DNA from 4 places in the Vibrio agarivorans genome. Region 4 is predicted to be linked to each of the others. Evidence: predicted binding sites of a transcription regulator. Region 4 holds the regulator's gene; each other region holds the start of a gene.
What was found. Region 4 encodes CRP, which controls carbon source genes, mostly activating them, when cyclic AMP is high. Its sites were predicted from a motif close to TGTGANNNNNNTCACA; they were not measured.
Positions count from the first base shown of each region.

Region 1: pyrG (CTP synthase) is a predicted target of CRP. The motif match lies at 1,269-1,284, and genes of this name have one in related genera.
Region 2: QWZ05_RS15835 (NupC/NupG family nucleoside CNT transporter) is a predicted target of CRP. The motif match lies at 2,018-2,033, and genes of this name have one in related genera.
Region 3: dinG (ATP-dependent DNA helicase DinG) is a predicted target of CRP. The motif match lies at 1,454-1,469, and genes of this name have one in related genera.

Region 1 is NZ_JAUFQF010000004.1:461,978-465,170, reverse strand. Features, by position in the region: gene relA (GTP diphosphokinase) at 1-315, shown strand, start outside; gene mazG (nucleoside triphosphate pyrophosphohydrolase) at 399-1,196, shown strand; gene pyrG (CTP synthase) at 1,369-3,009, shown strand; gene eno (phosphopyruvate hydratase) at 3,089-3,193, shown strand, end outside.
Region 2 is NZ_JAUFQF010000004.1:1,589,726-1,592,918, reverse strand. Features, by position in the region: gene QWZ05_RS15840 (XapX domain-containing protein) at 145-315, opposite strand; gene QWZ05_RS15835 (NupC/NupG family nucleoside CNT transporter) at 611-1,873, opposite strand; gene QWZ05_RS15830 (TatD family hydrolase) at 2,090-2,863, opposite strand; gene QWZ05_RS22420 (DUF5363 family protein) at 2,853-2,921, opposite strand; gene yaaA (peroxide stress protein YaaA) at 3,012-3,193, opposite strand, start outside.
Region 3 is NZ_JAUFQF010000004.1:1,996,970-2,000,162, reverse strand. Features, by position in the region: gene QWZ05_RS17790 (porin) at 1-1,039, opposite strand, end outside; gene dinG (ATP-dependent DNA helicase DinG) at 1,558-3,193, shown strand, end outside.
Region 4 is NZ_JAUFQF010000004.1:657,047-660,239, reverse strand. Features, by position in the region: gene astD (succinylglutamate-semialdehyde dehydrogenase) at 1-306, shown strand, start outside; gene QWZ05_RS11555 (DUF1338 domain-containing protein) at 390-1,193, shown strand; gene crp (cAMP-activated global transcriptional regulator CRP) at 1,310-1,942, opposite strand; gene QWZ05_RS11545 (phosphoribulokinase) at 2,179-3,048, opposite strand; gene QWZ05_RS11540 (YheU family protein) at 3,128-3,193, opposite strand, start outside.

The DNA.
Region 1 (3,193 bases), 200 kb from region 4:
GAGCAGCTCGAAGAGCTGAGTCATCACGCCCCAGAGCGCATTATCGATACGGTATGGGGTGGTGGCTTTATTGGCTCATATACCCTTACCGTTCGTGTTGAGGCGATGGAGCGCGGCGGCCTGCTAAAAGATATTACTTCTCTGTTTGCCAATGAGAAAATTAAGATCAATAGCATGAAGAGCCGGGTCGACTATCGCAGTCAAATGTCGATCATGGACTTTGATCTTGAAGTGACCAACGTTGAGGTACTGTCACGAGTAACAAAACGTGTCGAGCAGATTAAAGACGTCATGTCAGTAAAACGCTTAGGATAAGCCTGCTATTCTCATGAATAACAGAAGCAATCTAGAAGGTGAGTAGCAGCGCTGCTCACCTTTTTCTTTAGAGGAAAAGAACAATGAGTCACCCAATTGAACAGCTTGAAACCATCATGGCAACGTTGCGTCATCCACAAGATGGTTGCCCGTGGGACATTAAACAAACTTTTGACACCATTGTACCGCATACCATCGAAGAGACTTATGAAGTGGTGGATGCGATTCATAACCGTGATTGGTCAAACCTAAAAGAAGAGTTAGGGGATCTACTGTTTCAAGTGATCTTCTATAGCCAGATGGCAAAAGAGCAGGGACTTTTTGATTTCTCTGATGTAGTGGAGGGGGTGAATGAGAAACTCACACGACGCCACCCGCACGTTTTTTCTGATGCTGAATTTGTTTCAGATGAAGAAATTAATGCCAACTGGGAGGCCGAAAAGGCAAAAGAGAAAGCGCAAGTAGGCAAATCAGAACAAAGTATTCTAGACTCAATACCAGCTTCTCTACCGGCTCTTTTGTGTGCTACAAAGATTCAGAAGAAATGTGCGAAAGTTGGGTTTGATTGGAATTCGCTAGGGCCTGTTGTCGATAAGGTTCAGGAAGAGATTAACGAGGTGATGGAAGAGGCGCTGCAAGTTACCCCAGAGCCTGAAAAGATTGAGTTAGAGCTGGGTGATTTGATGTTTGCTGTTGTTAACTTAGCGCGCCATTTGGATACCAACCCAGAGGTGGCGTTAGGCAAGGCAAATCGTAAGTTCATCGAGCGATTTAAGGGCGTTGAAATAATGGCGAATAAACGGGGTAAGTCATTGCAAGACTACAACCTGGATGAACTTGAAGCGTTTTGGGTTGAGGTAAAGAATCAAAGTCGAGAATAAGACGCAATCAAGGCACTGTTAAAGCAGCTCGGTGCGCGAGTTTGATTTGAAGCAAAAAATTTAAAATTGCAGTGTGATAGATTTCACGTTGTGGCGGTTAGGGTCTTCTGGTATATTTTCGTCCCGTCCAGATGAATTCCATTTCCCTCATTCAACCAATTTCAGGTTAAACATGACGACAAATTACATTTTTGTTACTGGCGGGGTTGTATCCTCTCTAGGTAAAGGTATTGCAGCAGCATCGCTTGCGGCTATTTTAGAAGCTCGTGGTCTTAAAGTGACTATGATGAAGCTTGACCCTTACATCAACGTTGACCCAGGCACAATGAGCCCTACTCAACATGGTGAAGTGTTCGTTACGGAAGATGGCGCTGAAACTGACCTTGACCTTGGTCACTATGAGCGATTCATTCGCACCAAGATGACCAAGCGTAACAACTTCACTGCAGGTCGTGTTTACTCTGACGTTTTAGCGAAAGAACGTCGCGGTGATTACCTAGGTGCAACTATTCAGGTAATCCCTCACATCACTAACTCAATCAAAGACCGCGTAATCGCAGGCTCTGAAGGTCACGACGTGGCTATCGTTGAGGTTGGTGGTACTGTGGGCGATATCGAGTCACTGCCATTTATGGAAGCGATTCGTCAGCTTGCTGTAGAGCTAGGTCGTGAGCGTGCAATGTTTATGCACCTTACACTGGTTCCTTACCTAGCAGCAGCAGGTGAAGTTAAAACGAAACCGACACAGCACTCTGTAAAAGAGCTTCTGTCTATCGGTATCCAACCAGATATTCTAGTTTGCCGCTCTGATCGTATGATCCCTGCAAACGAGCGTAAGAAGATCGCTCTGTTCTGTAACGTGTCTGAGAAAGCGGTAATCTCAATGAAGGACGTAGATTCTATCTACAAGATCCCTCAACTAATTAAATCTCAAGGTCTAGACGACCTAGTTTGTACACGTTTTGGCATCACTGCACCAGAAGCAGATCTTTCTGAGTGGGAGCAAGTGATCTATGAAGAAGCGAACCCAACGGGTGAAGTAACGATTGGTATGGTCGGTAAGTACATTGAACTGCCAGATGCATACAAATCAGTCAACGAAGCTCTGAAGCACGCGGGTCTTAAGAACCGTTTAAGTGTGAATATCAAGTACGTTGATTCACAAGACGTAGAGAGCAAAGGTGATGAAGCGCTAGCTGGCCTAGACGCTATCCTTGTACCGGGTGGCTTTGGTGACCGTGGTGTTGAAGGTAAGATCCTTGCAGCGAAATACGCTCGTGAAAACAAAGTACCGTACCTTGGCATCTGTCTAGGTATGCAAGTTGCTCTTATCGAGTACGCACGCAATGTTGCGGGTCTTGAAGGCGCGCATTCAACAGAATTTAACAAAGAGACCAAGTACCCTGTGGTAGGCTTGATCACTGAGTGGGTCGACGGCGAAGGTAAAGTTGAAGAGCGTACAGAAACCTCTGATCTAGGTGGTACAATGCGTCTAGGTTCACAGCTTTGTCACCTAGAAAAAGGTACCAAAGCTCGTGAGCTTTACGGTAGCGCAACGATTCATGAGCGTCACCGTCACCGTTACGAAGTGAACAACCTACTTCGTCCACAGATTGAAAAAGCAGGTCTTAAAGTTTCTGGTCTGTCAGCAGACAAGAAACTAGTGGAAATGATTGAGAACCCAGATCACCCATGGTTTGTGGCAGCTCAGTTCCACCCAGAATTTACCTCGACGCCTCGCGATGGTCATCCGCTATTCGCTGGCTTCGTAAAAGCTGCTGGTCAAAACCAGCGCGGTGAATTTGAGAAGTAATTAAAAAGGACACAGGCGACAGCGGGATTTGCTGTTGCCTTTTAGTTTGACATTTAATTTAAAACGAGAGGAAACATTAATGTCTAAGATCGTTAAAGTTCTAGGTCGTGAAATCATCGACTCACGTGGTAACCCAACTGTAGAAGCTGAAGTACACCTAGAAGGCGGTTTCGTAGGTATGGCG
Region 2 (3,193 bases), 930 kb from region 4:
GCTGATAATGATGAACGGACTTGGTTCCTTGAAGACTTGGCTCACAACTTGATTATTTCTGTGTTCACCAATTGATTTCCTTTTCACCGCACAGGGCATGTTTGCTTTCTGTGTGGCACTACAATCTAAGATTGCTGTGTCTGTTTAGCCAAAGAATCGTTCCACGATCCATTGGTATGAGATACCGCCAAGATAAACCCCGACGATCCCCATCACACCAGAAAGCACTGGTGGAGCAGGAATAGGCAGTTTAATCGCTGTAAAGAGTACTCCCACAACAAATCCAGCAACGGTAGCAAGGATAATTTCGTTCATTTGTATCACCTGTTTGTTTCCATACTCATAGAGTATAGAGTTTTGTTGCTCGACTGTAGTTTGACGTAAAAAGCAAACGGTTTGTATCTCAAAAAAATATCACTTAAACCATTTGAGCTGAAGCCTTTTCGTATAAGGCCTCAGGACGCAAACGTTTAACTAATACACACGTCATTTTTGTGGTTTACCCCCACCTAAACTCAGTGTCTAGACCCCATAAACAAAAAAGCCCCGCAGCACGCTAATGCTACGGGGCGATATTTAAATGGCGTCTATATAATCTATCTCTACTTGATTAGAAAGATAGGAAGAAGCCAGCAATGGTTGCTGCCATCAAGTTAGATAGCGTACCAGCAATAACAGCTTTAACACCCATACGAGCGATGTCGTGGCGACGGTTAGGAGCTAGGCTACCTAGACCACCGAGTAGAATCGCAATAGAAGATAGGTTAGCGAAACCACATAGTGCAAATGCGATGATCGCTTGAGTCTTCTCAGACATAACTTGACCAGTTGCAGCGACTACTTGAGCATTTTCACCAACGTATGGTACAAAGTTTAGGTATGCTACGAATTCGTTTACAACCGTCTTCTGACCGATGAAAGAACCAGCGATTGTTGCTTCTTCCCATGGCACACCGATAAGGAATGCTAGTGGAGCAAAAATCCAACCTAGAAGAAGCTCTAGCGTTAGGTGTTCCATACCGAACCAACCACCAACGCCACCAAGGATGCCGTTAATTAGAGCGATTAGACCGATGAATGCTAGTAGCATTGCACCAACGTTTAACGCAAGTTGTAGACCAACAGACGCACCGCCAGCTGCAGCGTCGATAACGTTAGCAGGCTTGTCTTCGCCGCCGTCGATGTCATCGCCTAGATCGTCATTTGGCGTGTCAGTTTCAGGTTTGATGATCTTAGCGAATAGTAGACCACCAGGTGCTGCCATGAATGATGCTGCAACTAGGTACTCTAGAGGTACACCCATAGAAGCGTAACCTGCTAGTACACCACCAGCAACAGAAGCAAGACCACCACACATTACAGCGAATAGCTCAGATTGAGTCATACGCGGTACGAATGGACGTACAACAAGAGGTGCTTCAGTTTGACCAACGAAAATGTTTGCTGCTGCAGACATAGATTCCGCACGTGAGGTACCTAGTGCTTTTTGTAGACCACCACCAAGAACTTTGATGACCCACTGCATGATACCTACGTAGTAAAGTACAGAAATAAGTGCAGAGAAGAAGATTAGTGTTGGTAGTACTTGGAAAGCAAAGATGAAACCGATACCGTCAACAGAGAAGTTAACTAGGCTACCGAATAGGAAACCTGTACCGTCTTTACCGTAGTCAATAACGTTCTGTACACCTGCTGAGAAACCAGCAAGTAGGTCACGACCCCAAGGTACGTAAAGAACGAAACCACCGATTAGGAATTGGATAGCGAAAGCGCCACCAACAGTTCGTAGATTAATAGCTTTGCGGTTGTCAGACAGTAGTAGCGCGATGCCAAGTAGCACTGCCATACCAACCAGGCTCATAAACAGGCTCATAGTTTATGATTTCCTTATAGGTTATTTATTAGGCGTATTAGATAATGAAGCTCAAAAGCGGGGCAATTATACTCATCCCTGAAGGTATAAAGTAATGCCACCCTCACACTTTCTGAGAAGATTCATGACACACTCACTCAATATTGTGACACAGATCACGCAAACGTTTAAATGAGCATTCTGTCGATACAGAATATTTCGAGAAAATTCACATTTTCAAAACAGAGAAATGGAATTTTGCCAGATTTTTTGCGCAATCGTTTGCCTTTCGATTTGCTTAAGCTCTGAAAGTGTGCTGAGGATCACAGGTAATCGTTTAGGATGGTTAGGCTGACCCTGAAAATGATTAAGTGGCATGTCAGGTGCGTCAGTTTCAAGCAAAATACCTTCAAGAGGTAACCGTCTGATTGCATTGCGGGTTTTATTCGCCCTAGGATAAGTAATTACTCCACCTACGCCAATCAATATACCTTTTTCTAACAATTGCATCGCTTGCTGATAGCTGCCAGAAAAGCCATGTAACACACCACCATTGTGAATGGGAAATTGCTTTAGATTGCGCAACAGATCGTTATACGCCTTGCGGCAGTGCAACAGAACCGGAAGGCCAAGTTCGTTAGCTACCTGAATATGCTGTTGAAGAATTTGTTGTTGCAAACCCAACTCAACACTCACTAAAGCATCGAGGCCACACTCGCCTATCGCGATAGGTTTGACTGAGGTTTGGTGATAATAGGCGATCAGGTCATCAACCTGCTGTGTGGTGTTTTGATTAAGAAAATATGGGTGACAACCGAGTGCCCAGTCGATCTCGTTGTGATGCGCGGAGAGCAGCTCAAGTCTGTGCCAATTCTCTTCACCAATCGCAGGGATCAGTATTCGTTTAACCCCAACCTCTACCGCCTGACGTAACTGCGCATCAAAATCGTCGGCAAATACGTCAAAATCAAAGTGACAATGGGTGTCAAACAGGGGCGCCTCACTCGTCATGGGCAGGATCTTTCCTATGTGGCACACAGCTGCGTTTATTTTCTGGGGTTAATCCCATCGATGCGCACCAACGATCGTATTTGCCCAGCCACTTCTTCAACCATTGCCACATAGCGTTCACCTTTTTGTCAGCGAGTTGTGTTGAGTATTACTGCTCTTCGCGTTTAAACACCAACTCTTTGTCACTGCTCTCTTCTTCACTGAAGTAGTAACCTGCGACATCAAACTGCGTTAATGCTTCAATTGAGTCAACTTTATTATCAATAATATAGCGCGCCATCATGCCACGTGCCTTCTTGGCATAAAAACTAATTACTTTGTATTGACCGT
Region 3 (3,193 bases), 1.3 Mb from region 4:
ACCAGTAAAAACGTGCACCGATACCGAAGTTACTCTCACTATCAGCAACTTGTGCTTCAACTTCTTGGTCAGATCCTTTGTTCGAGTAACCTAACGTTGTACCGTCACCGTAGCCGTATTCAGCATATACACGAGACCAACTATTAAACTTGTGCTCTACACCCACATAGATCACAGTACCATCTTCATCGTAATTCATTGCAAAGCCTGAAGACTCTTGATCTGTGAATTCATAACCAGCATACAACGCTGTTTTTGCTGTTGCTTGATAGATGCCAGCGAGTGAGTAACCATTTTCTTTGATTTTCTCTGAACCATTACCGTTTGAAAGTTCAGCATTGTAATATGTGAAACCAATTAGGTGATCGCCAATGTTGTACTCTGCAGTCAGTTCGAAGAATAGGTTCTCAACTTCTGCTCCGTCGACTCCAGCATCATCGTCTTCACCAAATGCGTAATCTTTATTCAAACCAACACCTGCGTGCAAGTCTAGAGCATCGAAAGACGTACCTACGAATAATTCATAAAGATCTTGGTTCGACTCACCTTCGTTGAGACCCCAGCCGGCTTTTAGCCAAAACTGCTCTGCATCGTAAGCATATTTTATCTGAGAATCATGTAAAGCACCGTTAAGTGTTGAATAACGTAATGCTGAACCGCCGTAGAAATATGAGTAATCAGCACCATAAACATCATCAGATGTTGTCCATTGTTTACCCAACTTGATAGTACCGAAATCACCAGAAAAGCCAAATATGTGCTGACGAACGTTTACATCAGTGTTGTCTCGAACACCGACTTCAACCAAACCTAATACATCAAGAGAATCAGTAAGTGCGTAACTTCCGTCAATACCCATACGCGAAGAACCTGAGCTTAGGTCTTCATTCCAGTCGCCATCCGAATCCTCAGAAAATTTCAATTCTGTACGAAGTTGACCATAAAAGTTAACAGATCCATCTTCTGACTTATAAATCTCTGCTGCATTCACAGAAGTAGCTGCCGCTGCAACCACTAGAGCTAATAGCGTCTTTTTCATAATTTCCACTGCCTTTTCTTAGATTAGGGATACCGAATCCAGGTTCCCTTTTTAGTTTTTTTGATGACAACTCAAACTCTATTGGTCCGATGTCGTCACCGAGTAAATGACGGGATTTAGATTGCAAAAGAATATCTCGCATGTCAAATCATATAAAAGGCAACATAATAAAAACTAAAATTCAAATAAAAACAGTAACTTAAAGGCGTGACGCTTGATTTTACGAGAAAACTAGCAGATTTAATTTAGTAAATGCTAATCCTGTAATTTATATAATTTTTAGCTTAAAACCCTAACAAGCAACTAACATTGCGCATTTTTATAATACATAAAACTGAAAGTTAATATTCCTGCAACATTTAATAACTCAACACGCATCCCAAATGTTTCTCAGTGAAAGGTTCACTCTATTTTTGTGACACTGGTCACTTATTTAGTAAAAAGTCATCCATTTTGTTCATTATCGAATCTGCAGAGAGATGTGCTAGACTCGGCGGGTTGATCAAATAGGGCAAAATATGCTGACTCCAAACATTCAAAAATCCATTCGTACCAGTTATCAAAATCTACAGGCTCAGCTCGATAATTTTGTTCCTAGACGCTCGCAAAACTACTTGGTTGCTGAGATTGCTAAATCACTTTGTGGCGAATACCACAAATCTACTCGTATGATTGTGGCTGAAGCTGGCACTGGAATCGGTAAGTCTCTTTCGTATTTGATGGCGTCAATTCCAGTGGCCGTGTTAAACAACCGCAAGGTGGTCATTTCTACCGCAACCGTTGCCCTGCAAGAGCAGTTGATTGATAAAGACTTGCCGCTATATCGACGAATCACCGATCTTGATTTCGAGTTTCGACTGGCAAAAGGTCGTCAAAGGTATTGCTGTGCGGAGAAACTCGCTGCCGCGAGTGGTGAAGACGGTGGCCAAGTGGCAATGTTCGACAGCAAACCCAAAGCGAAAGATATTGAGTTGCTAGAACGTCTTTATAAAGCCCTATCAGATGGCAAATGGGACGGAGATAGAGATAGCTGGCCAAAGCCAATTAAAGACGATATTTGGCAGCTCATTGTTAGTGATAAACACTCTTGTAATAACAGTTTGCCAGCACATCGTGGCTGCCCGTTTTCAAAAGCAAGATCGGATCTTGATCGCGCCGATGTAATAATTGCCAACCACAGCTTAGTTATGGCAGATGCAGATCTAGGCGGCGGTGTCATTCTTCCTGAGCCTGAAAACACTATTTATGTTTTTGATGAAGCACATCATTTACCGCATGTCGCACGTGAACACTCTTCTGCAGCGGCGAGCTTAAAAGGAGCTGCAACTTGGCTTGAGCGTCTTAATCAAGTTATCTCAAAACACGCTAGCCTGGCCGATGTGAAGCGTGCAAGTCGTTTCCAAAATGATCTACAAGAAGCGATTCAGGTGATTGTTCCGACGCTCACCCAAATGACTAACCAGTTTAACCCTGAACACTTTGATGAGGGAATCTACCGCTTTGAAGATGGCGACTTGCCGGAGTGGTTGTTTGAAGAAGCAAAAGGATTAAAAACCAGCACACAAAAGCTTGCACAATGTACAGCTAAAATTGCTGACCTTATTTCTGAGCGTGTTAAAGAGGGGGAGCTTTCTTCTCGCCTTGCCGAGCCTGCCCTTGCAGAGCTAGGCTTCTATATCCAACGTTGTGACAACTTGGCCCAAGTTTGGAACCTGATGGCTGAGCCTAAAAGAGAAAAAGGCGCTCCACTGGCTCGTTGGCTAGAAGTGAGTAAAGAGCGTGAGGGGGATTTTGTCGTTTCCGTGTCTCCGCTCGAGGTTGGCTGGCAACTGGATCAACAAATATGGAGTCGCTGCATTGGTGCCGTTGTAACGTCAGCTACACTACGAGCATTAAATCAGTTCAGCTATTTTTGCCGCCAAGCGGGGATCAGCGAGCGTGCGGAAGATGGGGTTAAGTTTCTTGCCCTGGCTTCACCATTTGATTACCCAAATCAAGCAGAACTGATCGTGCCTGTGATGAAGCACGAGCCACAAGCTCCTCAGTTTACTGAATATCTTATAGAGATTCTGCCTAAGTTAATTGAGGACAAGCAGGCCAACTTAGTTTTATTCTCATCTTACTGGCAAATGAACCAAGTAGCGGAAAAACTCG
Region 4 (3,193 bases):
TATCAAGGATTGGAACAAGCCGTGGCGTTAGCGAATGACACTCGTTATGGCTTATCGGCCGGCTTAATCTCAACCGATGATGACGAGTGGGCATACTTTGTCGATAACATTCGAGCGGGCATTGTCAATCGCAACCGCCAATTGACAGGAGCAAGCGGAGACGCACCTTTTGGTGGCCCGGGAGCTTCTGGCAACTTACGTCCAAGCGCCTTCTATGCTGCAGATTATTGTGCCTATCCGATGGCATCGATGGAAGGCAGTGAGCCTTTACTGCCAGCGACATTAAGCCCTGGGTTAAAACTATAATCATTTTTCTCGTCACAAGCTGAGGGTAGCTCGAGAGCTACCCACCTTTTCCCTCTTTTTCAAAGACAAAGCAAGGAGAGAGTATGACCCCAACTTTCACCGTCGACACACTGTTTGCGCGAATGTGGCAAGACTATATTCATCGCTTGTGCCCCTCTGCTGAGCAAGTACATCAGATACTAGAGGAGGACAAGCCACTGATTAATGACCATATTGCTTTGAGGACCTTTAATATAGAGCCACTGGGTATTGAGACCTTAGCCAAGCCATTTCTGGCTTTAGGTTATCAAGAAGGAGGTGATTATGTTTTTGAGAGCAAAAAGCTGTTAGCGAAGCATTATGAACATCCCGATCCTAACCAGCCGAAGGTGTTTATCAGTGAGTTGAAAGTTGAAGAGTGTTCAATACAGCTTCAATCGATCGTCGCACGCCTTGTTGCCCAACTGGATGCCAATAAGCTATTAACGCCGGAGTTTCTCTTTGCGGGTCGCTTGTGGGACATCTCATATCAAGAGTATCAACAATTGGCGCAAGAGAGTGAGTATGCCTCTTGGCTCGCGGCGCACGGCTATGGTGCCAATCACTTTACGGTCAGCGTGAATCAACTCAATGCGTTTGCAGAGGTCGTTGACGTAAATGCTCGGCTGAGGCAGACGGGTTTTGTTATCAATGAATCGGGTGGGGAAGTGAAAGGCACTCCCGAGGTGTTACTAGAGCAATCATCGACTATGGCCGACAAAGTACTCGTCCAATTCAGTGATGGAGAGCAGCACATTCCGGGCGGTTTTTATGAGTTTGCCAAGCGCTATCCGACCCGCGATGGTTCACTGTATCGCGGATTTGTCGCAGCGTCGGCGGACAAAATCTTTGAGAGTACTAACCAGTAGTCTCTAATACCTTAAATAGGCAAGACATAAAAAAACACCAAACGGAGGTTTGGTGTTTTTTTCAATTTAATCAGCTTACTGAAAATTCACACGGACTCGTTGAGAGCCATTGAGAATTAACGAGTGCCGTAAACCACGATAGTTTTACCGTGTGCAGAAATTAGGTTCTGCTCTTCAAGCATCTTCAAGATACGGCCAACGGTTTCACGTGAACAACCAACAATCTGACCGATCTCTTGACGAGTGATCTTGATTTGCATGCCGTCTGGGTGTGTCATTGCGTCTGGCTGTTTCGCTAGGTTTAGTAGCGTCTGAGCGATGCGACCTGTTACGTCAAGGAATGCTAAGTCACCCACTTTTTGGCTAGTCACTTGTAGGCGGCTTGCCATCTGCGCTGAAAGGCGCATTAGGATATCTGGGTTAACTTGGATAAGTTGACGGAACTTCTTGAATGAAATCTCAGCAACTTCACATGGCGATTTTGCACGTACCCAAGCAGTACGCTCTTGGTCTTCTTCAAAAAGACCTAGCTCACCAATGAAATCACCTTGGTTTAGGTAAGAAAGGATCATTTCCTTACCTTCTTCGTCTTTAATAAGAACCGCAACAGAACCTTTTACGATGTAGTACAAGGTTTCCGCTTTTTCACCAGCGTGAATCAGCGTGCTTTTTGATGGGTACTTATGAATATGACAGTGTGAAAGAAACCACTCTAACGTTGGATCGGTTTGAGGTTTACCTAGAACCATAAATATATCTTCCTCTGCAGGGTTCGCTTGCTGCTTTCCTTATTGCGCTAAGCTTAACTAGGCTTAGTAGCATAAGTGCTGAAGACACTTGCTGCAAGCTATCTCGTAATTCAGACAAGATAGTAACGCGTTTCTTGTGCGATTTCTTGATTTTAACGGGGTAAGATGACCGATAATTACTCAGATTCTGTGCACCTGATCACGTACTGACAAGGTTGTCTGGTTATTGGTCGCAATTAACCTATTTTCCCAGTTTCTATAAGCTGCTGTAAGATGGGTCTGACAATCAATTCCATCGCAAAACTCATCTTACCCCCGGGCACAACAAGTGTGTTGTGGCGCGACATAAATGAGCCGTCAATCATCGCTAGCAGATAAGGGAAGTCGACATTTTTGATCCCGCGCAGACGAATCACCACAAAACTCTCGTCCAGACTTGGGATGCCTTTCGCATTTAGCGGGTTGGAAGTGTCGACGGTAGGGACACGCTGAAAGTTGATATGGGTGCGTGAAAACTGCGGAGTGATGTAGTTTAGGTAGTCATCCATTGAGCGGACGATAGAATCCATCACTGCTTCGCGTGAGTGTCCACGGTCACGAGTGTCGCGGACAAACTTTTGAATCCACTCTAAGTTAACGATAGGCACCATGCCAATCAGAAAATCGACGTGTTTAGAGACGTTGACTTCACCATCGACTACGCCGCCATGCAGGCCCTCATAGAACAGTACATCGGTATCTTCGGGCAGTTGTTGCCATGGAGTGAAGGTTCCAGGCATTTGGTTGTAAGGCACCGCTTCATCAAAGGTATGTAGATAGCGACGCACTTCCCCTTGCCCCTCTTCGCCATAGCGAGCAAAAAACTGCTCTAGTGCAGAGAAGTCGTTGGCTTGTGGGCCGAAGTAGCTGATGTGTTTGCCTTGCTCGCGTGCTTTGCGAATCTCCACGTCCATCTCAGGACGGGTAAAGCGGTGGAAGCTATCTCCTTCCACCCAGGCGGATTTGACGTTCATCATATTGAACATCTTTCTAAAGGCTTCTGACGTTGTGGTGGTTCCTGCACCAGAGGAGCCGGTCACCGCGATAATCGGATGCTTGGCTGACATGACTTACCTGTCTATTTAATAGTTATGATTTTTGGAAGCTTAACCTTAGCGCACCAAAGTGACTTTGGCGAGGTTGTGGTTAGAATTTTCCGATGGACTTACGAACCTGAATATCAATGGTTTCATGTAGCTCAGAAAAGACGAT